4 regions of the Pantoea jilinensis genome follow, and region 1 is predicted to be linked to each of the others. Evidence: predicted binding sites of a transcription regulator. Region 1 holds the regulator's gene; each other region holds the start of a gene.
What was found. Region 1 encodes CRP, which controls carbon source genes, mostly activating them, when cyclic AMP is high. Its sites were predicted from a motif close to ATGTGANNNNNNTCACAT; they were not measured.
Positions count from the first base shown of each region.

Region 2: the regulator CRP is predicted to act here: its motif matches at 1,189-1,206, upstream of KTJ90_RS05730 (YfcZ/YiiS family protein).
Region 3: the regulator CRP is predicted to act here: its motif matches at 2,771-2,788, upstream of adhE (bifunctional acetaldehyde-CoA/alcohol dehydrogenase).
Region 4: the regulator CRP is predicted to act here: its motif matches at 3,025-3,042, upstream of KTJ90_RS05525 (NupC/NupG family nucleoside CNT transporter).

Region 1 is NZ_CP077746.1:419,612-425,256, forward strand. Features, by position in the region: gene KTJ90_RS01920 (YccS/YhfK family putative transporter) at 1-2,037, opposite strand, end outside; gene crp (cAMP-activated global transcriptional regulator CRP) at 2,095-2,727, opposite strand; gene KTJ90_RS01930 (OsmC family protein) at 3,031-3,435, shown strand; gene KTJ90_RS01935 (phosphoribulokinase) at 3,949-4,818, opposite strand; gene KTJ90_RS01940 (YheU family protein) at 4,880-5,098, opposite strand; gene KTJ90_RS01945 (hydrolase) at 5,103-5,645, opposite strand, start outside.
Region 2 is NZ_CP077746.1:1,196,427-1,202,071, reverse strand. Features, by position in the region: gene fadI (acetyl-CoA C-acyltransferase FadI) at 1-641, opposite strand, end outside; gene KTJ90_RS05730 (YfcZ/YiiS family protein) at 800-1,096, opposite strand; gene fadL (long-chain fatty acid transporter FadL) at 1,455-2,738, shown strand; gene mlaA (phospholipid-binding lipoprotein MlaA) at 3,056-3,820, opposite strand; gene ccmI (c-type cytochrome biogenesis protein CcmI) at 3,971-5,182, opposite strand; gene KTJ90_RS05710 (cytochrome c-type biogenesis protein) at 5,182-5,634, opposite strand; gene KTJ90_RS05705 (DsbE family thiol:disulfide interchange protein) at 5,631-5,645, opposite strand, start outside.
Region 3 is NZ_CP077746.1:1,889,324-1,894,968, reverse strand. Features, by position in the region: gene KTJ90_RS08915 (ABC transporter substrate-binding protein) at 1-1,316, opposite strand, end outside; gene KTJ90_RS08910 (YchE family NAAT transporter) at 1,888-2,535, opposite strand; gene adhE (bifunctional acetaldehyde-CoA/alcohol dehydrogenase) at 2,996-5,645, shown strand, end outside.
Region 4 is NZ_CP077746.1:1,161,286-1,166,930, reverse strand. Features, by position in the region: gene mgrA (L-glyceraldehyde 3-phosphate reductase) at 1-857, shown strand, start outside; gene KTJ90_RS05535 (DUF2502 domain-containing protein) at 1,030-1,449, shown strand; gene KTJ90_RS05530 (divalent metal cation transporter) at 1,496-2,737, opposite strand; gene KTJ90_RS05525 (NupC/NupG family nucleoside CNT transporter) at 3,107-4,297, shown strand; tRNA gene KTJ90_RS05520 (tRNA-Ala) at 4,612-4,687, opposite strand; tRNA gene KTJ90_RS05515 (tRNA-Ala) at 4,732-4,807, opposite strand; gene KTJ90_RS05510 (formate/nitrite transporter family protein) at 5,168-5,645, shown strand, end outside.

The sequences.
Region 1 (5,645 bases):
TTGTGGTCGCTGGTTCCATGCCAGTGAGGAGATGGTGTACATCACGCTCAGATGGTCAAGAATACGTCGCACATGCTGTTCCACCACCGTGACAGGTCCCTCACTGATGTTCTCAAGATCATCCAGCAGATTAACCTGTGAGCTTTCACCATCATATTCCAGCCGCTGCTGACACCGCTGTAGCGCGATTTCACAGGATTGCAGATAGCGTTCTGCCAGCGAGTCGGTCAGCATAGTGTGCTCCCGCGCCAGAATCGTTATGGCATTAATGTGCTCAACAATAAACTGACTGTGCGTGACCCAGAGCCGCATATCACTCAGATAGCGGGAGTTAAACGCGGGTTCCTGCATCGCCTGATTCAGCGAGTTAAACAGCGCATTGTGCGCCTGATTCACCTTCACGCGCTGATACGCCAGTTTCTCAGGTGACTGTTCGTTACCCAGCAACAATCTCAGTGCGTCCTGATCGGCTTCCAGCGCATCATGGGCGTTCTGTCGCAGTAAGCCACTCTGCCACTGCGGCCACAGCCACAGCATTCCGCCAAAGGCGATCAGACAGCCCATCAGCGTATCCATCAGTCGCGGCAGCAGAAACTGCGCGCCATTCAGCGACAGCAATTGCAGCGAGTAAACCGCCGTGACCGTAAAGCCAATCATTGACCAGCCATAGAACTGGCGCGTAAAGCGATAGCTGATAAAGGTTATTGCCAGCATGATCAGCAGCACCAGCGACTCCGGTACCGCCAGCCGCAACGTGGCGGCCGCAATCACCAGACCGGCAAAGGTGCCCAGCGCACGGTGCTGGATGCGAACACGCGTAGCGCTGTAACCGTTCTGGCTGACGAACATGATGGTCATCAGGATCCAGTAAGGTTTGGGGATGTTGAAGAACAGCGCCAGTGCACTGCCCAGCATCAGCATTACCGCAAAGCGTCCGGCGGTGCGCAGCGCTGACGAGCGAAAAGAGAGATAACTGCGCAGCGCCGGTAACAGCGGCAGACGGCGCTGACGATCCGCCATCAGATCACGCTGATACAGCGGTTTCTGCGTGCGCAGCACCCGCGCAATGCGGTTGAAGTGGTAAAGACAGAAGTTACCCACCGGATTGTCGGGATGCTGATGGGCGATCTTCTCCAGCGCGCCAAGCTGTTTGTCCATCGCAAAGCGATCGGGTAGCTGATGATAAAGGATGTTATCCGCCAGCACCCGTAGCCGGGCCGAAATGGTTTTGGCATTCCAGCGGATCACCGCTTCGGCATGGCTCTGTTCGACCAGCTTCTGCACCTCTTCCGGCCGATGCAGACTAACCGAGATGTGTTCCTGCAGATCCAGCGCCACCTGAAAGGCGCGCGTCAGCCGCTTATGGCTGTGATCGCGGCTTGCCGACAGCATGTGCATCTGCTGATAGCAGGTGTTAATCAGATCGACCACTTTCTGCTGACGCGCCAGCAGCGGCGGCAGTGCCTTTTCCGGGTCGGTCAGCTGCGTCAGCAGGGTGTATTTGGCGTCGCAGTAGTTAGCCAGCTCGCGGTAGATCAGGCTGAGGCTTTCGCGCATCGGCTGCTCTTTCCACAGCCAGAACCAGAACCAGTTAAACAGCCCATACCAGAGCGTGCCGCCGATGTAGAGCAGCGGGGTAACATAGATGGGCATGCGGCCAATGAGGCTCAGGGTAAAAATGGCGGCGATAAGCGTGCCGGGCAGCAGACGACCATGCAGCGGGCTGATCTCACCCGTCACGCCGAGCAGCAGGGGCATGGCGAACAGGATGAGCGGCAGCGGAATGGCATGCAGGGTGAGCCACTGAATCAGGAAGCTGCCGAGGGCAAACAGGCTGCCACCCACAATCAGGCGTTTGAAAAAGCGTTTATGCGGGGTATCCAGACCGGCAATATTGCAGCAGGCAGGCACTAACGAGAACAGCAGACCTTTTTGCAGGTCGCCAGCCAGCCAGCCCAGCGCGACGGGCAGACAAAGCACCAGCGTTTGCCGCAAGGCGTAGTTGACTTCAGGATGGTAAATAATTCGACGCCACATCGGCCCAACACAAACAATAACGGCGTGATGTTGCCATCACGCCGTGGGTGACAGGAATTAGCGGGTGCCGTAAACGACGATGGTTTTGCCGTGTGCGGAGATCAGGTTCTGATCTTCCAGCATCTTCAAAATACGGCCCACGGTTTCGCGTGAACAACCCACAATCTGGCCAATTTCCTGACGAGTGATTTTAATTTGCATGCCGTCGGGATGCGTCATGGCATCTGGCTGCTTCGCCAGGTTGAGCAGGGTCTGTGCAATGCGTCCGGTGACGTCGAGGAAAGCGAGGTTACCCACTTTTTCAGACGTGACCTGCAGGCGACGCGCCATCTGCGAGGAGAGTCGCATCAGGATGTCGGGATTAACCTGAATCAGCTGACGGAATTTCTTGTAAGAAATCTCCGCCACTTCGCACGCGCTTTTCGCACGTACCCAGGCGCTGCGCTCCTGGCCTTCTTCGAACAGGCCAAGCTCACCAATGAAATCGCCCTGATTCAGGTAGGAAAGAATCATCTCTTTGCCTTCTTCATCTTTAATCAGAACCGCGACGGAACCTTTCACGATGTAGTAAAGCGTTTCTGCTTTTTCACCTTGGTGAATCAGCGTACTTTTGGATGGATACTTGTGAATATGGCAATGGGACAGGAACCATTCGAGTGTAGGGTCTGTTTGCGGTTTGCCGAGAACCATTCGCTATTATCCTCTGTTGTAATCGTGCCCAAAATACAGGGGGCAGTTTTCCCTGTCAGGCGGTGAAAGCTTCAAGCGTTTCCCTTTCAGGAAATTATTCGGGCCGCATCAGGCGCAGTGCGCATCATTCTTCCCGGCTTCGCCATCGGGTGACGAAAAATATTTTCAGCACTGTTTGTAGCACAGCTTTTGCCGACTGTCTTGTGTTGTCTCGCTTCAGCTACAGGCGGATTTCTCTGGATTGCTGTTTACCAGGCGAAAGCGTACTCTGGCGACAAAACAGCGTATTCCGGAGCAAAAATCATGCAGGCAAGAGTGAAGTGGGTAGAAGGACTGACATTCCTCGGAGAATCCTCATCCGGCCATCAGATACTGATGGATGGAAATTCGGGCGATAAAGCGCCCAGCCCAATGGAGATGGTGCTGATGGCGGCCGGCGGATGCAGCGCGATTGACGTGGTATCAATTCTGCAAAAAGGCCGTAACGATGTGGCTGATTGTGAAGTAAAACTGACCTCAGAACGTCGTGAAGAGGCGCCGCGAATCTTTACGCACATCAACCTGCATTTTATCGTGAGTGGTAAAGCGCTCCAGGATAAAGCGGTCTCACGCGCGGTGGATCTTTCTGCTGAAAAATATTGTTCGGTGGCCATCATGCTGGGTAAAGGCGTGACGATTACGCATAGCTATGAAGTGATTGAGCTGTAACAGGCTGAAGGGCATTTTAAAGTCGCGGGCCAATTCGGAGTCGGTCTGGTGTCGTGCCGTTCCTGCATAGAGAGTCCGCTTTAAGACTATGCCCGCGCTATTACGCACCTCATCCCTGAGGTGCGCCCATACCGGGCCAACGCTTTGCGTTGTTTAAAAACGCTCCCGGCGTTTTTGTCCCAGTCGCGGGACGCTTTCCTCTTCTGACCCTGTTCCCGGCGTGTTGAGCTTAGGTGTTGCTGTAAGATTCTTTGTCACCAGGTTTTTTCAGTGGCGACCTTTCTGAAAACGGATGTGGTTGCCGGACGTGAAGCGAAGGGAGCATATGCCTGTAGCAAAGCATAGCGGGCCAGGGATGGCCCGCGCTGAGCCTGCCAGGGATGGCGGTTTTGCGTCTTTGCGAAAGGTGTATGCTCCCTGAAGCCAGCTCAGCAGTAAGCCTTTCCCCGCAGAAATGCCAGTTTTACATCTTTGCGAAAGGCCTCTGCTCTCTGCGTTTTTTTTGCTGACCTCTTACTCTATCCGCTTACCTTCCATCAGCCGCTTCACCAGCGGACCCATGATCAGCTCCATCGCCAGACCCATTTTGCCGCCGGGCACGACCAGCGTATTGATGTGCGAGATAAACGAACCCTGCAGCATCGCCAGCAGGTAGGGGAAGTCGATATCTTCCAGCGCCTGGAAATGAATCACCACAAGGCTCTCATCCAGTGACGGAATGGCGCGGGCAGCGAACGGGTTTGAGGTGTCGACGGTCGGGACGCGCTGAAAGTTGATGTGGGTGCGCGAGAACTGTGGCGTGATGAAATTGATGTAATCTTCCATCGAACGCACCACGGAATCCATCACTGCTTCGCGTGAATGACCGCGCTCGCCGGTGTCGCGCACCAGCTTCTGAATCCACTCCAGGTTAACAATGGGCACAACGCCCACCAGCAAATCAACCTGTTCCGCCACGTTATGCTGCGCCGTCACCACGCCGCCGTGCAGTCCTTCATAGAACAGAATGTCAGTGTTCTGCGGCAGCGGCTGCCAGGGCGTAAAGGTGCCGGGCACCTGATTCCACGGTACGGCTTCATCGTAGGTGTGCAGATATTTACGCGACTGGCCCTGTCCGCTTTGACCATACTCTTTAAAGCTCTGCTCCAGCAGACCAAAGTCATTGGCTTCCGGGCCAAAGTAGCTGACGTGACGTCCTAAATCGCGCGCCTTACGAATCGCCATATCCATTTCAGGGCGGGTAAAGCGGTGAAAGCTGTCGCCTTCAAGCTCAGCAGCATGAAGATCGAGCTGCTGAAAGATTTTACGAAACGCGAGGCTGGTGGTGGTGGTTCCTGCACCGCTGGAACCGGTCACCGCGATAATGGGATGACGTGCAGACATAGAAAAGCTCCCTGTGAGGTCGGGCGATGAGCATTGTTATCATGAAATGATGCCGGGTGCATCAGCCACGAAATTCTTTGCGCGGCATGATATTGACCGATTCATGCAGTTCCGACCACACCAGCACCACTTCACCGGTTTCCAGCTGGCGTCGCACATCAGCTACCTTGTCCAGGAGGCTGCGTTCCTGCTCGCCATAGTCTGTGCCTTCACGCAGCACAAAGGTTTCAATCAGATTTTCAAGGGTCTCAGGTGAGACCTGTTGCCAGGGAATAATCACAAGATCAGTTATCCAGAAAAGGGGCGATCCACTGCGGGATGCGCTGTTCCAGCCACATTTCAGGCTGGCGTAGCGTTCCGCCGACAAAACCGACGTGGCCGCCGTAGGGTGTCAGTTGATAAGTAATAGTGGCAGATAATTGGCTGCTGTGCGGGATCACCTCATCACTCATAAAGGGATCGTCTTTGGCGTGGATAATCAGCAGCGGTTTCTCTGTGTGTTTCAGCCAGGGCATGGCGCTGGCACGATGATAGTAATCTGCTGCATCGACAAAACCGTGGGCGCGGGCTGTAATCGCATCATCAAAATCGCGCAGTCGCCGCATCGCTTTGAGCTGTGCCAGATTAACCGGCAGGGTGTCCGGCCAGGCATGCAGTTTGCGGCGGGCATTTTTCTTGAGCTGCGCCAGCAGGTAGTACTGATAGAAGCGCGAGAAGCCGCGTTCCAGTTTCACGCTGCACGGTTCCAGCAGCAGCGGGGCGGAGACAATCACGGCGGCATCTACCTCCGCTGCGGCACCCTGCTGGCCGAGCAGGCAGCCCAGCAT
Region 2 (5,645 bases), 780 kb from region 1:
GCGGCATGCTGATGGGATCGCAGTGCCAGCGCATCCTGTGCTTCACGGGTAATGCCGTGACTCTTCGCCATCTGTTCGGCTGTGTCGCCCATGCGCAGGCCGGTGGAATACTCCGCCACTGCGGGTGGCACCGGCAGCAGATCGCGTGGGCGCAGACGTCGCAGGATCTGCAGTTTCTGCCCGGCGCTGCGGGCTTTATTGAGATCCACCAGCGCACGCGCCAGCGTTTTACTGACACCGATTGGCAGCACTGAAGAGGAGTCAGCCCCACCCGCGATGCCCGCAGAGATGGTGCCCGCCATCAGACTTTCTGCCACATTCGCTACCGCCTGAAAACTGGTGGCGCAGGCACGGCTGACACTGTAAGCGTCGGTATGTACATTCAGCCCGCTGCTTAAAACAATTTCCCGCGCAATGTTCGGCGCTTCCGGCATCTGCACGACCTGGCCAAAGACCAGTTGCTCTATCACTTCAGCGGGAAGTTCACTGCGCGCCATTAATTCGCTGACCACCATACGTCCCAGTTCAATGGCGGGAATGCCATGAAAGCCGGTCGCCTGGCGCAGGAAAGGGGTGCGTAACCCATGGGTTATTGCGATGCGTTCACCATCACGCGTCAGCAGCGGCTGCGCTTTGCTCATTATTCTCACCTGTGGCTGGGACTGTGGCATCATTGCCTGAAGAGGTCTGACCTGATCAGTGTTAACCACAAGCGGGTGAGCCGCCAATATCGGAAAGGAAAAAGTGCGAAGGGAAACACGAAAATGAAAAACGCCGCATGTACGCGGCGCTTAGAGATTTAACGCAAACCGAGCTGAAAAATCAGGGTTTCAGCCTGGCAGCTGAAGGTGAAATCGACATCGAGCTGTACGCCCTGATTTACTTCGCTGAAGCGCGATTCAATCACACAGGGTTCTGATTCAACCTCACGCGCGCGCTGGGTAAGTTGCGCTAATTTCGCTTCCGCATCGGCACGCTGAGCAAACCATTCTGACCAGCTTGCAGTGCAATCGGTGTTATCCATCACTGTGCCCACATCAACACAGCAACAGGCTGCGGTTTCGGTCGCACTGCATTTTTTAATGGCATCAGTCATTTCATTCTCCTGACCAGCATTCTGGCGGTTTGCGCGATTTTATGACCGAAATTTTACCTGCTTGCCCAAAAATGCGCCACGCGTATGGCCCTAAGTGACGAATATCACAATAAAAATTGATCCAGAACAAACTGGAATCGGTATGCTGTGCAGAATTGGGGCTGTTTTGTTAAGCAGATCGAATTTTAAGCGATCAATTCTGAAATATTTGAAAAACAATATTGCAACATGCACACAGGTCGGACCTATACTCTCCGCACTGGTCTGATATGTGCGCTTTACATCAGTCCCTACAATCCGCCGTCCTTTGTTACGCGACGTTATAGCGTTAAATAATAATTCACATGAGGTTGTGGTCATGAACCATAAAAACCTGTTTGCAAAGTCAGCCGTGGCGGCTGCAGTGGCGCTTGTCTCTTCACACGTTTACGCAGCTGGATTTCAGTTAAATGAATTCTCTACGATTGGTTTAGGTCGCGCATATTCAGGCGAAGGGGCAATGGGCGATACGGCGGCGTCAGCCAGCCGTAACCCGGCGACGATGGCATTAATGGATCGTCCTGAATTTTCACTCGGTGCGGTTTATATTGCGCCAGATGTCAACATCAGTGGTCGCAGTCCCAGCGGACGCAGCCTGGATGCCAATAATATTGCCCCGAATCAGTGGATCCCCAATATTCATTACGTTCAGCCTATTAACGATCAGTGGTGGATTGGCGCATCTGCAACGTCAAATTATGGCTTAGCCACAGAGTTTAATAATGGCTACACCGCAGGCGGTTACGGGGGTAAAACCGACCTGATGACCGGCAATTTCAATCTCAGCACCGCCTATCGTCTGAATGATCATTTTAGTGTGGGTGTGGGTTTTGATGCGGTTTACGCCAAAGCCAAAATTGAACGCTATGCAGGTGAATCAGGCGCGAGGCTGGGTATTCCGGCTGATACCCAGGTGGCCCATCTGAAAGGCGATAAGTGGGGCTACGGCTGGAATGCCGGTGTCCTGTATGAAGTGGATGAAAATAACCGCTTCGGCTTTACCTACCGTTCAGAAGTTAAAATTGATTTCGATGGCGATTACAAGAGCAACCTCTCATCACGGCTGAATGCGTTTAATGATCCGACCGTGACCGGTGTTCCTGATGGCACCAACGGCACGACCGTTCCGGGCGCATTAACCCTGAATCTGCCGGAAATGTGGGAAGTGTCGGGCTGGCATAAAGTGGCACCGCAGTGGGCGGTTCACTACAGCCTGGCGTACACCAGCTGGAGTCAGTTCCAGGAGCTGAAAGCGACCGGTTCAAACGGCCAGACGCTGTTCTATAAAGATGAAAGCTTCCACGATGCGTACCGCATTGCGCTGGGCACGACCTATTCCTACGACAAGAACTGGACTTTCCGTACCGGTATTGCGTTTGATGACAGCCCGGTGCCAGCAGATAAGCGTTCTATCTCTATTCCGGACCAGGATCGTTTGTGGCTAAGTGCCGGTACCTCTTATGCCTTTAACGATAATGCCTCTGTTGATTTAGGCATCTCTTATATGCACGGACAGAAAGTGACGGTGAAAGAAGGTCCTTATACCTTTACCTCTGAAGGTAAGGCCTGGCTTTACGGCGCGAACTTTAACTACAAGTTCTGATGAAATAGCACGATCAAAAAGGGCGACTCTGGTGAGTCGCCCTTTTTTGTGGCGGCGGGTCGCTGGCTGGCTCAGGGAGCATGCGCCCTTTGCAAAGACGCAAAACCCGCCATACCTGACTGCTCAGCGTGGGCGATTACGCACCTCATCCCTGAGATGCGCCCGCTGCCGGGCCAACGCTTTGCGTTGTTTAAAAACGCTCCCGGCGTTTTTATCCATGGCCCGCGATGCTTTGTTCCGGGCGTATGCTCCCATCACTTCAGCTGCTGTGCGCTCTGCAGAAAAACACAGCGACACGCAGGCAGGGGATCCTGCACTTACTGCGCGTCGATATCCTTCAGGTCATCCTGAATCGCGGCTGCGTTAGGGTTGTCTTCCGGCTTGAGCTTGCCACCGCGCGCCAGGAAGTCGTGACGCTGGAAGTAAGCGTTACGAATAAAGGCGTAAGGATCGCTCTGCTGTTTCAGGATCGCATCGGAATCCAGCAGCTGCGCACGGGTCTCGATCCCTTCAAGCGTCCATTTACCGATCGACATCGGCCAGGTCAGCCAGCCAAGAATCGGATAGAGGGTATCAACGTAGTCGCCGCCATCCTGACGAACCGTAAAGCTGCCATAGGCAGGCAGTTCAACGTAAGGACCATAGCCAACGCCGTAATGACCCAGCGTAGTACCGAAACGGTGCGGCTCTTCACGCGCCAGTTCCGGGTTCGCTTTACCGGCAACGTCAATGAAACCGCCCAGGCCCAGAACGCTGTTCAGGAAGAAACGGGTAAAGTGAATACCCGCATCGCGCCCGTCACCCACCAGGATGGCGTTGACCATGCTGGCAGGTTCTTCCAGGTTGCCAAGGAAATTGCTCAGGCCGGTACGTGCCGGAACCGGCACATAATCGCGCCAGGCGACAGCGACCGGACGTAACACATACGGATCCAGCACATTGTAGTTAAAGTTAAACATCGTGCGGTTAAAGCCTTCGAATGGATCGCTGCGCCCGGCAGGATCGCTATTCGCGGGCTTTGAACTGGCACAACCCACCAGAAGGACGCTGGCCACAGCCAGGCTGGTCAGGCGATAATTCATTCCAATCTCCCTGTGCGGATGAAAAAGGTCTACCCATCGTTCAGGTCACAGCCCGGAGTCGAATCGGCTTACCCGATGAGCATAGCTGACTTTGTGCCAGAGGCAGCAGGCAATGGCACGCATCATTGTTAACATTATCAATTTTTACGTTCAGGGAAGCTGCTTATTGATCTCTACCGCGATGGACTGATGCCCATCCCAGGGCGTTACGGCGCTCAGCCCCAGCCAGTCACCCGGCTGCGGATTGGCGCTGCCATCGCGTGAAACGCGCACCCTTACTGCGACCTGATGCTGCGCCGAAAGCAGGCGATCTGGCATCATGGCGTTACTGTCATCCAGCGTCAGCGTCAGCGGGAAATGACTCAGCGGCATCCGCTTAACCGCCACCGGCACGGGTGAATCCCCGTCAGAAACCGAAATATACAACACTCCGTCTGGCGGTAACATTTTTTCTGCCTCAGGTGTCAGCGTCACGGTCAGCGCCAGCTGACGACTCTGCTGCCCTGCCTCACTTCTGGCCTTTTCAATGCTGCGGGCGATCATCGCGTGCCGCTTGTCATCGGCAGGCAACAGAGCTAAAAGCGTCTGCCATGCGTCGATAGCCTGATCGTATTGCTGCTGTCCGTAAGCATTAAACGCCAGCAGGCTCAGCGTCCGCAGGTTGTGCGGATCGGCTTTCAGCAATGATTGCAGCAGCAGTGACGCCTGCCGGTTATCCTGCGGGTCAGAAGATCGCGTCAGAACCTCTGCATAATCCTGTTTGAGCGCCAGATCGTTGGGGGCCAGCTGTAAAGCATGCTCAAAGGCCTGACTGGCGATCTCTGTATTATTCAGCACCATGCCGAGCCGCCCCAGCATCGTCCAGTCGGCCAGATTATCCGGTTCTGTTTGCAACGCGGTACGCAATCCGAGCTCTAAACGCGCCAGCTCTTCCATGCTCAGCGGTTTAGCGCCAGGGTCCATCAGACGGGCACGCAGCTCAGGATACGCCTGCTGCACCTGCATCCAGCCAGTGAATTGTGCCAGGCCGCCGGTTTTCAGATAAGTGCCCAGCGAGACCGCAATCAGTACAATCAGGCCTGGCAGCAAAATCCAGCGGCTGCTGGTGTGTGATTGCATTGCCTGTGACGGCGGAATATCCGCCAGTAGTGTCTGCTGTAATTCCCGCTCCATCAGCGGACGTTCAGCGACCACGCCCTGCGCTTCATCCTGCGCCAGCTCATTTATGCGCTGATGGTAGAAGCGCTGATTAAGACGATCGCGATCGCCTGTGCTGGCCTGACGTTGCCGCCAGCCCGCCGCCATAAACAGCGTGCAGGCTGCCAGCAGTAACAGAAAAAGGGTGATCCAAAATGCACTCATTACGGCTTCCTGTCTGACTTCAGTAGCGCATTAAGACGCTGTTGCTCATCTTCATCCAGCTCGCTGCGGGTTTTACGCTGACGGCTGCGCAGGATGATCACCGCGCCGCCCAGTAGCGCAAACAGCGCCGGGCCCGCCCAGAGAATCAGGGTGGAGGGCGTGACCGGTGGCGAATAGCTGACGAAATTGCCGTAACGCGCCACCATATAGTCGATGATCTGCTGGCGACTCTGGCCCTGCTTCATCAGCTCGTAGACCTTTAATCGCATGTCGGCGGCAATCATGGCATTCGAGTCGGCGATGCTGTTGTTCTGACATTTCGGACAACGCAACGACGCAGTCAGGTCACGGTATTGCTCTTCCTGGGCTACCGAGTCAAATTGCAGCGTGTCGATGGTCGCCCAGAGATTGATGCTGAACAGCAAGCCGCAGAGCAGTAACAGCGTTCTCATGATCCCGCCTC
Region 3 (5,645 bases), 1.5 Mb from region 1:
ACCACGTCATACTGCGCCTGATGGCGGGTCTCCAGCATGGTTTTCCATTCCTGATTCTGCAGTGTCACTTTCGCGCCAAGGTTTTTCTGCCACATCGAGGCAGCTGCAATCGCCTGCCGTTTGTTCTGATCTGAGGTGTTATAGAGCAGCGTAAAGGTCAGCGGATGGGCAGCATCGAAGCCTGCCTCGGCCAGCAGCTTCTTCGCGGCGTCATTACGCTGCGCCTGCGTCCAGGTGAACCAGGCAGGCGGCGTGAGTTTGATACCGGCGGTGAAAGGCGGTGTCAGGCTATAGGCGGGAATTTGTCCCTGGGCCATGATCTTATTGGCAATCACTTCGCGATCGAGGGTCATTTTCAGCGCGGCACGAACCCGTGCATCGGTGAACGGCGCCTTTTTATTGTTAATTTCGTAGTAGAACGTACAGAGCAATGGACTGACTTTCACTTCGTCGCCCAGCTCTTTGCGTAGTTTGCCAAACATCTCCGGCGGCACCGCACTGTTGGTCATATCCGTGCCGCCGCTGCGGTAGCGATTGATATCACTGTTTTCAGAGGCGATAGGCAGAAATGTCCCCTGCTCAATGACCGTATGGGCATTGTCCCAGTATTGTGGATTGCGTTTCAGGACGATTTTTTCATTGACGACCCACTCGTCCAGCGTATAAGCGCCGTTACCAATGTAATGACCCGGACGCGTCCAGGCTTCACCCCACTGCTTAATGGCCGGTTCATAAACCGGCTTCATCGCGGTAAGCGCCAGCATCGCGACCAGGTAAGGCACTGGTTCACTCAGGGTAATCTGCAGACGATGGGCATCCAGCGCTTTCACACCCAGTTGATCAGGTGACGCTTTACCGGCAAGGATGGCATCGATATTGGCAAAATGGGCTGCCTGCGGATAGCTTGAATAAGGCGACGCCGTTTTCGGGTCCACCAGGCGACGCCAGCTGTAGACGAAATCATTCGCGGTCACCGGCTCACCATTGCTCCACTTTGCATCACCCCGCAGATTAAAAATCCAGACGGTAGGTTGCGGATTCTCCCAGCTTTTGGCGACGCCTGGCACGACCTGACCGCTGTTGTCAGTATTGACCAGTCCGTCCAGCAGATTTTGAATAATATTGGACTCCGGCACGCCTTCAGTTTTATGCGGATCCAGTGAAGAGACTTCGCTTCCGTTATTAATCACCATCTGCTGTTGCGCAGCCAGTGCCGTTCCCGGCGGAACGGTGGCGGCATAGGCCGGTGAAAACGCCAGTAACAGAACACCTGCGAGTGAGGACCGCTTTTGCTGCAAGTTCTTTATCCCAATCATCCGAAACGCCAACCTTATTTAAGTATCCCGATAGGCTTAAGCAAAAAGCGTTCTCACTTTGGGCTTTCAGAGAAAAAATTCACGTTAAGCCAAAAATTATCAGAAGGCGTTAAGGGGCGCCAAAGCAAAATAACGAAAATGTTAACTAATTCTCTTTTATCATGAGATGTCACGAAGCGGAAGTGTTAATTTTCGTTCTGAAAATTTCATATCAATATGAAAAATAGGCGTTTTAGCCGGAAAGCTCTTTGCGAAGCAGGATCAGGTGACAAATTGTGCCTGTTTTGGCATTCATACTGATAAATCCGGCTTCAGCATGATGAAATTCAGGCTTACCGTAATATTGTGGCGGATTATGAGGCAGAGTTAAAAGTGCAGAGGAGAATATCGTGTGAAAATAGTGACATTATTTCCCACGAAAAAGTCTGTGAGCAAACACGCAGTAATGAAATTTATAATCGTGCCTCTATTTTAAGTATCGCGAATAATTGCATCGTAATAGTGCAATGAAAGGCCATTTTGCACCATCACGGATCATTACTTCATTTCATTGCCTGAAATAAGTGAGGGTTTAATTCAGCAGACCGGGAAAAATAGACTTCATACCGGTTACAACAAATTCAATGCCCAGTGCCATCAGTAACAAACCCATGATACGGGTAATGACGTTGATGCCGGTCTGGCCGAGAATACGCACCATTAATGGTGCAGCCCTGAACAGTAACCAGCAACAGAAGGCAAAGATAGCGATTGCCAGGGTAAAACCCATCAGGTTCAGCCAGCTGTGATAACGGGTACTCCAGACGATTGTCGAGCTGATAGCACCTGGCCCCGCCATCAGTGGCAGCGCCAGAGGCACAACGCCCACGCTTTCACGGATCGCCGTTTCTGACTTTTCCTGCTTGTTCTGCTTATCCTCACCCAGCTTGCCGCTGATCATCGACATCGCAATGGTGACGACCAAAATCCCACCCGCAATGCGGAAAGAGTCAATCGAAATACCGAACACATGCAGAATCGCATCGCCCAGAAAAAGTGACGTCCAGAGAATGATGGCCACCGCAAGATTAGCGGTAAGGTTAGTTTTATTACGCTCAGCCACGCCCTGATATCGGGTCATGCTGATGAACACCGGAATAATGCCCACTGGATTGACCAGCGCAAAGAGCCCGACAAAAAATTTTATATAGCCTGATAAATCTAACAGCGCAGGGTTCACGACTTTAACTCCGTACCACAGGGGGGAAACGCGCCTAATGTATGTGAAAACAGACCCGTACACCAGATGCTGAGCCAGCTATTTATATAGATGAATGAACGCTCCTTTAGCGCTTTACACCAGAGATTAAAAAGTGACTGGATTTAGACGCTACCAGGCTGACTGCCAGCATGTGAAAGTCCATTTGAGCTGATAAAGGATCAGCCCCGTGCTGAAAGGTGTCAGCCTGCGGTTAAATTGATCTGCATCAAAATTGACCTACCCCAAACCAGGTAATATTTTCACAACGGAAGTATTAGCGGCATCAATGAAAACGTCTTCACAGACAACGCAAGACTTATTCAGTAAGCAGTTGAAAATCCTGTCATTACATCCTGATACAGCGCATTTTTTGAGCATGGCTATACTCAGGGCGCAGGATTGTTTACTAAAAAAGTTTAACTTCCTTCAGGAGAACACCATGGCCGTAACCAATGTCGCTGAACTCAATGCACTGGTTGAACGTGTAAAAAAAGCCCAGCGTGAATATGCCAATTTTTCTCAGGAACAGGTCGACGCCATATTTCGTGCCGCCGCCCTCGCTGCCGCAGATGCCCGCATCCCCCTTGCTAAGATGGCTGTTGCCGAATCCGGTATGGGCATCGTCGAAGACAAAGTCATTAAAAACCATTTTGCTTCAGAATATATCTACAACGCCTATAAAGATGAAAAGACCTGCGGTGTGTTAGCCACCGACGATACTTTCGGCACCATCACCATCGCCGAGCCGATTGGCCTGATTTGCGGTATCGTCCCGACTACTAATCCAACTTCAACCGCCATTTTCAAAGCCTTAATCAGCCTCAAAACCCGTAACGGTATCATTTTCTCGCCACATCCACGTGCCAAAGACGCGACGAATAAAGCGGCAGATATCGTCCTGCAGGCCGCGATTGCCGCCGGTGCGCCTAAAGACATTATCGGCTGGATCGACGCCCCATCTGTTGAGCTGTCAAACCAGCTGATGCATCACCCCGATATCAACCTGATTCTCGCCACTGGTGGACCGGGAATGGTGAAAGCGGCTTACAGCTCCGGCAAACCGGCAATTGGTGTGGGTGCCGGTAATACGCCGGTGGTGATTGATGAAACCGCCGATGTGAAACGTGCCGTTGCGTCAATTCTGATGTCGAAAACGTTTGATAACGGCGTGATCTGCGCCTCAGAACAATCGGTAATCGTGGTTGATTCGGTCTATGACGCAGTGCGTGAACGTTTTGCCAGCCATGGTGGTTACATGCTGCAGGGCGCCGAGCTGAGTGCAGTTCAGAATATCATCCTTAAAAACGGCGGCCTCAATGCGGCCATCGTGGGTCAACCGGCATTTAAAATTGCGGAGATGGCCGGGCTAACCGTACCAGCAGACACGAAAATTTTGATTGGTGAAGTGAAACTCGTGGATGAATCTGAACCTTTTGCCCATGAAAAACTCTCCCCAACGCTGGCGATGTATCGGGCGAAAGATTTCCAGGATGCGGTTAATAAAGCGGAGAAACTGGTCGCGATGGGCGGTATCGGTCACACCTCCTGCCTTTATACCGACCAGGACAACCAGACTGAGCGCGTGCACTACTTCGGCGACAAAATGAAAACTGCGCGTATTCTGATCAACACGCCGGCTTCACAGGGCGGTATCGGTGACCTCTACAACTTTAAACTGGCCCCCTCTCTGACGCTGGGTTGTGGTTCATGGGGCGGTAACTCTATTTCAGAAAACGTCGGTCCAAAACACCTGATTAATACCAAAACTGTCGCCAAGCGAGCTGAGAATATGTTGTGGCATAAACTTCCTAAATCCATCTACTTCCGTCGGGGTTCACTGCCTATTGCGCTGGAAGAAGTGGCAACGGATGGCGCGAAACGTGCCTTTATTGTCACTGACCGTTTCCTGTTCAACAACGGCTATGCCGACCAGGTCACCCGCGTGCTGAAATCACACGGCATCGAAACCGAAGTCTTCTTCGAAGTTGAAGCTGACCCGACGCTGAGCATCGTGCGTAAAGGTGCCGAGCAGATGAACAGCTTCAAGCCTGATGTCATCATCGCACTGGGTGGTGGTTCCCCGATGGATGCCGCGAAAATCATGTGGGTGATGTACGAACATCCGGAAACCCACTTCGAAGAGCTGGCGTTACGTTTCATGGATATCCGTAAACGTATCTACAAATTCCCGAAAATGGGCGTAAAAGCACGGATGGTGGCCATCACCACGACCTCCGGGACCGGTTCAGAAGTCACACCGTTCGCCGTGGTGACCGATGACGCGACAGGTCAGAAATATCCACTCGCTGACTATGCATTGACCCCGGATATGGCGATTGTCGATGCTAACCTGGTGATGGATATGCCGCGTTCACTCTGCGCCTTTGGTGGTCTGGATGCAGTGACCCACTCGCTGGAAGCCTACGTTTCTGTGCTGGCAAATGAGTACTCTGATGGGCAGGCACTGCAGGCACTGAAACTGTTAAAAGAGAATCTGCCAGCCAGTTATGCTGAAGGCGCGAAAAATCCGGTTGCGCGTGAACGTGTCCACAACGCTGCTACTATCGCCGGCATTGCGTTCGCCAACGCCTTCCTTGGGGTCTGTCACTCAATGGCGCACAAACTGGGTTCAGAATTCCATATCCCTCACGGCCTGGCTAATGCGCTGTTAATCTCGAACGTTATTCGCTACAACGCCAATGACAACCCGACTAAACAGACCGCTTTCAGCCAGTATGATCGTCCGCAGGCCCGTCGTCGCTACGCTGAAATTGCGGACCATTTAGGTTTGAGCGCGCCGGGCGACCGCACTGCGCAAAAAATCGAGAAGTTACTGGCATGGCTGGATGAGATTAAAACTGAACTGGGTATCCCGACCTCCATCCGTGAAGCGGGTGTGCAGGAAGCGGACTTCCTGGCAAAAGTCGACAAACTGGCCGATGATGCCTTTGATGACCAGTGTACCGGTGCTAACCCACGTTATCCGCTGATTGCTGAGCTGAAACAGATTATGCTCGACACTTTCTATGGTCGTGAATTTGTTGAACCGTTCTCAAGCGTCGCTCAGGCGGTTGCTCAGCAGCCGGTTA
Region 4 (5,645 bases), 740 kb from region 1:
GCCGTGAGTTGCTACGTCATGCATTTGACCTCGGCATCACCCACTTCGACTTAGCGAATAACTACGGCCCGCCTCCGGGCTCGGCGGAAGAGAATTTTGGTCGTATTCTGCGGGAAGATTTTCGTGCCCATCGTGATGAGCTGATAATCTCCACCAAAGCGGGCTATACCATGTGGCAGGGGCCTTATGGAGACTGGGGGTCGCGTAAATATCTGATTGCCAGTCTGGATCAAAGCCTTAAACGCATGGGGCTGGAATATGTCGATATTTTCTATCACCACCGTCCCGATCCGGAAACCCCGCTGGAAGAGACGATGCGCGCGCTCGATCATGTGGTACGCCAGGGCAAAGCGCTTTACGTAGCTCTTTCTAACTATCCGGCTGAACGGGCTGCCCAGGCGATTGCTATCCTGCGCGATCTCGGCACCCCCTGCCTGATTCACCAGCCGCGTTATTCGATGTTTGAACGTACCCCTGAGCAGGGATTGATTCAGACGCTGGGCGATGCGGGCGTTGGCTGTATCGCTTTCTCTCCCCTGGCAGGCGGTGTGCTCACCGATCGCTATCTGCAGGGCATTCCGGAAGATTCGCGTGCGGCCAGCGGCAGCAAATTCCTGAGCGAAAGCCAGCTGACCGAAGAGAAGATGGAAAAAGTCCGCAGGCTGAATGTCATCGCACAGCAACGTGAGCAGAAACTGGCGCAGATGGCGCTGGCGTGGGTATTGCGCGATGATCGCGTCACGTCAGTGCTGATTGGGGCCAGTAAAACGGCGCAGATTGATGACGCGGTGGCCATGCTCGCCCTTCGTCAGTTCAGCGACACCGAATTAGCGGCCATTGACGCGGCTCTGATGTAAGCATTCACCGCCCGGCGCAGGTCGGGCGTTTTTTTTCACCAGAATAATCTCAATCCCCCTTCTCTCCCCAATTTCCTCACAATTTTCCGACACAATGATGCGGTAACAACAGTAATACGCAGGCATAATCACTGCGCCGCAACAGCATCAGCCTGTTGATGAGGAGAATATAATGAAAAGAGCTCTAATTTTTGCTGCCCTGCTGGCGCTGTTTTCGCCGCTGGCCTATCACACAGCCGAGGCGTCCAGTGCCTCTATTTCTCTGGCCCCTGGCGTCACCCTGAATCTGGGCGATCGCGATAATCGTGGTAATTACTGGGATGGCGGTCGCTGGCGTGAACCCCGCTGGTGGAATGACCGCTATACCTACAACGAACGCCGCTGGTGGCGACACGAAGAGTGGCGTCGTCAGCAGCAGTGGGAGCGTGAACGCCGCTGGCAGGAGCGCGACCGCGAGCGCCGCTGGGATCATCAGTATCGCCGCGATCGCGACTGGGATCATCATGACCGCCGTGGTCCAGGTCCTGGCCCGCATGGTTTTGGGCCCCACGGACCCGGTGGACCCGGTCCGCATGGCCACGATCGTCACTAACAAAAAACGCCCGGCATAGCCGGGCGTTTTTTGTTTCCAGAAACCCTTACAGTCCCAGCGCTTCACCCACCAGCAGGTAAAGATTGAGCGCAATCACCAGCAGCACGATCAGTCGCCCGGTGTTCTGCATCAGACGCGAGTTCACCATATCATCGCCCATCAGCTCGCGGTTGCCGGTAAAGGAGAGCAGCGGAATCAGCGCCAGCGCGATACCGAAACTCAGCAGCACCTGACTCATCACCAGCACCTTTGTTGGGTCCCAGCCTGCCCAGATGACAATAAACGAGGGCAACATGGTGACAGTTCGACGCACCCAAAGTGGAATGTGGAAACGGATAAAGCCCTGCATTACCACCTGCCCCGCCAGCGTACCGACCACTGTTGAGGAGAGTCCCGCGGCCACCAGGCTCAGACCAAATACCGTTGCGGCAGCCTGACCTAACAGCGGTTGCAGCGTCAGATAGGCCTGATCGAGCTCTGCAATTTTGCTGTGACCACTAAAATGAAACGCCGCTGCCGCAGTTGCCATCATCGCCAGGTTTACAAATCCGGCGATGGTCATGGCAATCGCCACATCCAGTTTAGTTGAGGAGTAACGCTGACCTTTGCTGTCCTCACTTTTGCCCTGCGTCAGCGCAGAGTGCAGATAAATCACATGCGGCATGATGGTCGCCCCAAGCACACCTGCTGCCAGGAACACGGCATCCGACGTCGGTAACGCGGGCAGCGCCATGCCGACCACCAGCTCTTTAATATTGGGCTGGGAGAAGAAAAGTTCGACAATATAGGCCGCCGCCACAAATAACAGCAGTCCACCAATCACCAGCTCCAGCGGCTTCTGTCCGCGACTCTGTAACATCAGTATCAGGAAGGTGGCGATGCCCGTCAGCACCGCGCCCTGCATCAATGAAATGCCGAGCAGCAGTTTGAACCCCAGTGCGGCACCGATAAACTCCGCCAGATCGGTGGCCATCGCGATAATTTCCGCCTGCACCCAGTAAAACCAGACGGCAGGCCGGGGAAAGCGATCGCGGATGTGTTCGGCAAGATTTTTGCCGGTGGCGATACCCAGCTTGGCAGACATGAGCTGAATCAGCATGGCCATGATATTGGCCCACACCACCACCCACAGCAATTTGTAGCCGTAAGCAGCGCCTGCCTGAATGTTGGTCGCAAAGTTGCCCGGATCGATATAGCCAATAGCGGCGATAAAGGCGGGCCCCAGCAGTGCGAGTTTGACTTTTCTGACTCCGCGAGCAGCGCGCTCGGCGGTACGACTCTCAAGCATATCCGGTACCCTGTCTGAACATTTGCCTGCCCCGGCAGCTTAGGGGTTAGCATGTGCAAGTGAAATTCGTTTATTGTTATCGGTGTAATAGATGCTGCTATAAAGTATAGCCATTGCTATACATTACAGTAAAGGAAGTGAGTGCTAAAAATGTGAGCAACGGTGTCACTTTACGCTCTGTGTAAAATTCAGACAATAATTATGTGGTTATCTGGGTTGAACGATTTTTAAACAGGGCGTGATCTCTGGAACTTTTCTGGAAAATATAGCGATAGCGAATACTTATAATGTGGTTCAGATCTCGTTTTTAAGTAACGCGTTACATAGAATACGCAACAAAATACAACCCTCCTCAAATTTGGAGCAACTATGTCCCATATTTTGCAATTTCTTTTAGCACTGGTGGTGGTCGGGATACTCTCCTTGCTGGTGAGTCACGATCGTAAAAGCATTCGCATTCGCTACATTATACAGCTACTGGTGATTGAAATTGTGCTCGCCTGGTTCTTCCTGAACTCAGAAGCGGGACTGGGTTTCGTCAAAGGCTTCGCCGGCTTCTTTGATCATCTGCTGAAGTATGCGGCCCAGGGAACAAACTTTGTCTTCGGTAACATGAATGACAAAGGCCTGGCGTTCTTCTTCCTCAACGTATTGTGTCCAATCGTCTTTATCTCTGCGCTGATCGGTATTCTGCAGCATTTCCGTATCCTGCCGTGGGTTATTCGCGGTATCGGTACTGTGCTGTCGAAAGTCAATGGCATGGGAAAACTGGAATCTTTCAACGCCGTGAGTTCTCTGATACTGGGACAGTCAGAAAACTTCATTGCCTATAAAGATATCCTGGGCAAGATGTCACAGCGCCGCATGTACACCATGGCCGCGACGGCGATGTCGACCGTTTCGATGTCTATTGTCGGTGCCTATATGACCATGCTGCAGCCAAAGTATGTGGTCGCCGCACTCGTGCTCAACATGTTCAGCACCTTTATCGTGCTGTCATTGATCAACCCTTACCGCGTTGAGAACGAAGACGATCTGCAGTTGCAGGATCTGCATAAAGGTCAAAGCTTCTTCGAGATGCTGGGCGAATATATCCTGGCCGGTTTTAAGGTCGCGATTATCGTTGCCGCGATGCTGATTGGTTTTATCGCGCTGATTTCAGGTCTGAATGCGCTGTTTGATCTGATCTTCGGCATCAGCTTCCAGGGCGTGCTTGGCTATGTCTTCTATCCGTTTGCCTGGGTGATGGGTGTGCCGTCGGGTGAGGCGTTGCAGGTCGGCAGTATTATGGCGACCAAGCTGGTATCGAATGAATTTGTTGCCATGATGGATCTGCAGAAAATTGCAGGCCAGTTGTCACCCACTTCAGAAGGTATTCTTTCCGTGTTCCTGGTGTCGTTCGCCAACTTCTCTTCCATCGGCATCGTGGCCGGTGCGATTAAAGGCCTGAACGAAGAACAGGGCAACGTGGTTTCCCGCTTTGGCCTGAAGCTGCTGTACGGCTCTACGCTGGTCAGCGTGCTCTCCGCCGCTATCGCCGGTCTGGTTCTGGCGTTCTGAGTGCAGTGCTGAACATCAAAGGGCGAGCCTGTCTCGCCCTTTTCGTTTTTCGCCATCCCTGCTTTTCTTCCCGCTGAATACCTCTTCAGGCGACGTCTGCCCTTATACAATACACTCAGATTCTGCATGTAAAGCGCGCACGAGGCGCAGCACAGCGTTATCCGGGCAGAACGCGGCGGCGCTTGCCGGGTATGTACGCGTTAACCGTGCGCAGCAGCTGATTTGCAAAGCAATAGCGTTAGATTCGCAGAAAGGCGAATGAAAGATAAATCAGAAAGGATTTTGACAACAATGACATCGACGTTGTCAGAAAATGGTGGAGATAAGCGGGATCGAACCGCTGACCTCTTGCATGCCATGCAAGCGCTCTCCCAGCTGAGCTATACCCCCACATCTGGAATCGTTTTTCAGTGCCAAACTTTTGGGAAAAAGTTTGGTGGAGCTAAGCGGGATCGAACCGCTGACCTCCTGCATGCCATGCAGGCGCTCTCCCAGCTGAGCTATAGCCCCGAACCGAAAAACTGTCGCGTTAAGCGACGGACGGCATAATATGAAACCGCCTCCAGGGTGTCAACGGCAAAATGACATTCTCTGTTTGATCGCTGAAAAAGGCGGCAACCTGCGAAGTTTCAGCAGCATGCTGCAGATAAAAATCATGTCTGGTCACGCAGTACCGTTTTTTAACTGTTATACCCGCTGCCATCAGGTTAATTCACGGTTAAATATGTTATAGGAATTTTCTTGTCTTCGTCTTTTTCGCATGCAAAACTTAGCCCGCTAATTTAGTGGCCACCGGGACCCTCTCCCGCGGGCCACGCGTCCACCAGGCGTTATCGTCCCCATTAATCATAAAAAAACTATTGAGATACTATGTCGCTGCATACACCTAAAGAAATCGCACAACTGGCGATCCAGTCTGGCGTGGCTAAAAGTCGTGCGCCTGTCAGCATCCTTCTGATTCTTGGCTTTATGGCGGGTGCATTTATTGCGACCGGCTTCCTGTTAGATCTTCACGTCATTAACTCCCTGCCCGCTGAATGGGGCTCTTTCGGTGGCCTGTTAGGTGCCGCAGTCTTCCCTGTAGGTATCATTATGACCGTGCTGGCGGGTGGCGAGCTGCTGACCGGCAATATGATGACGTTACCCGTGGCCTGGTTCGCCCGCCGCATCAGCTTTATGAGCGTAGCGCGTAACTGGTTCTGGGTGACCCTGGCGAACTTTATCGGCAGCGTGGCTGTTGCATGGTTCTTTGGCCATATGCTGGGCATGACCGAAGGTGACTACCTGAAAAAGACCGTGGCTATCGCCTCTGCCAAAGTTCATGCCGATTTCCTGCATTCCTTTATTT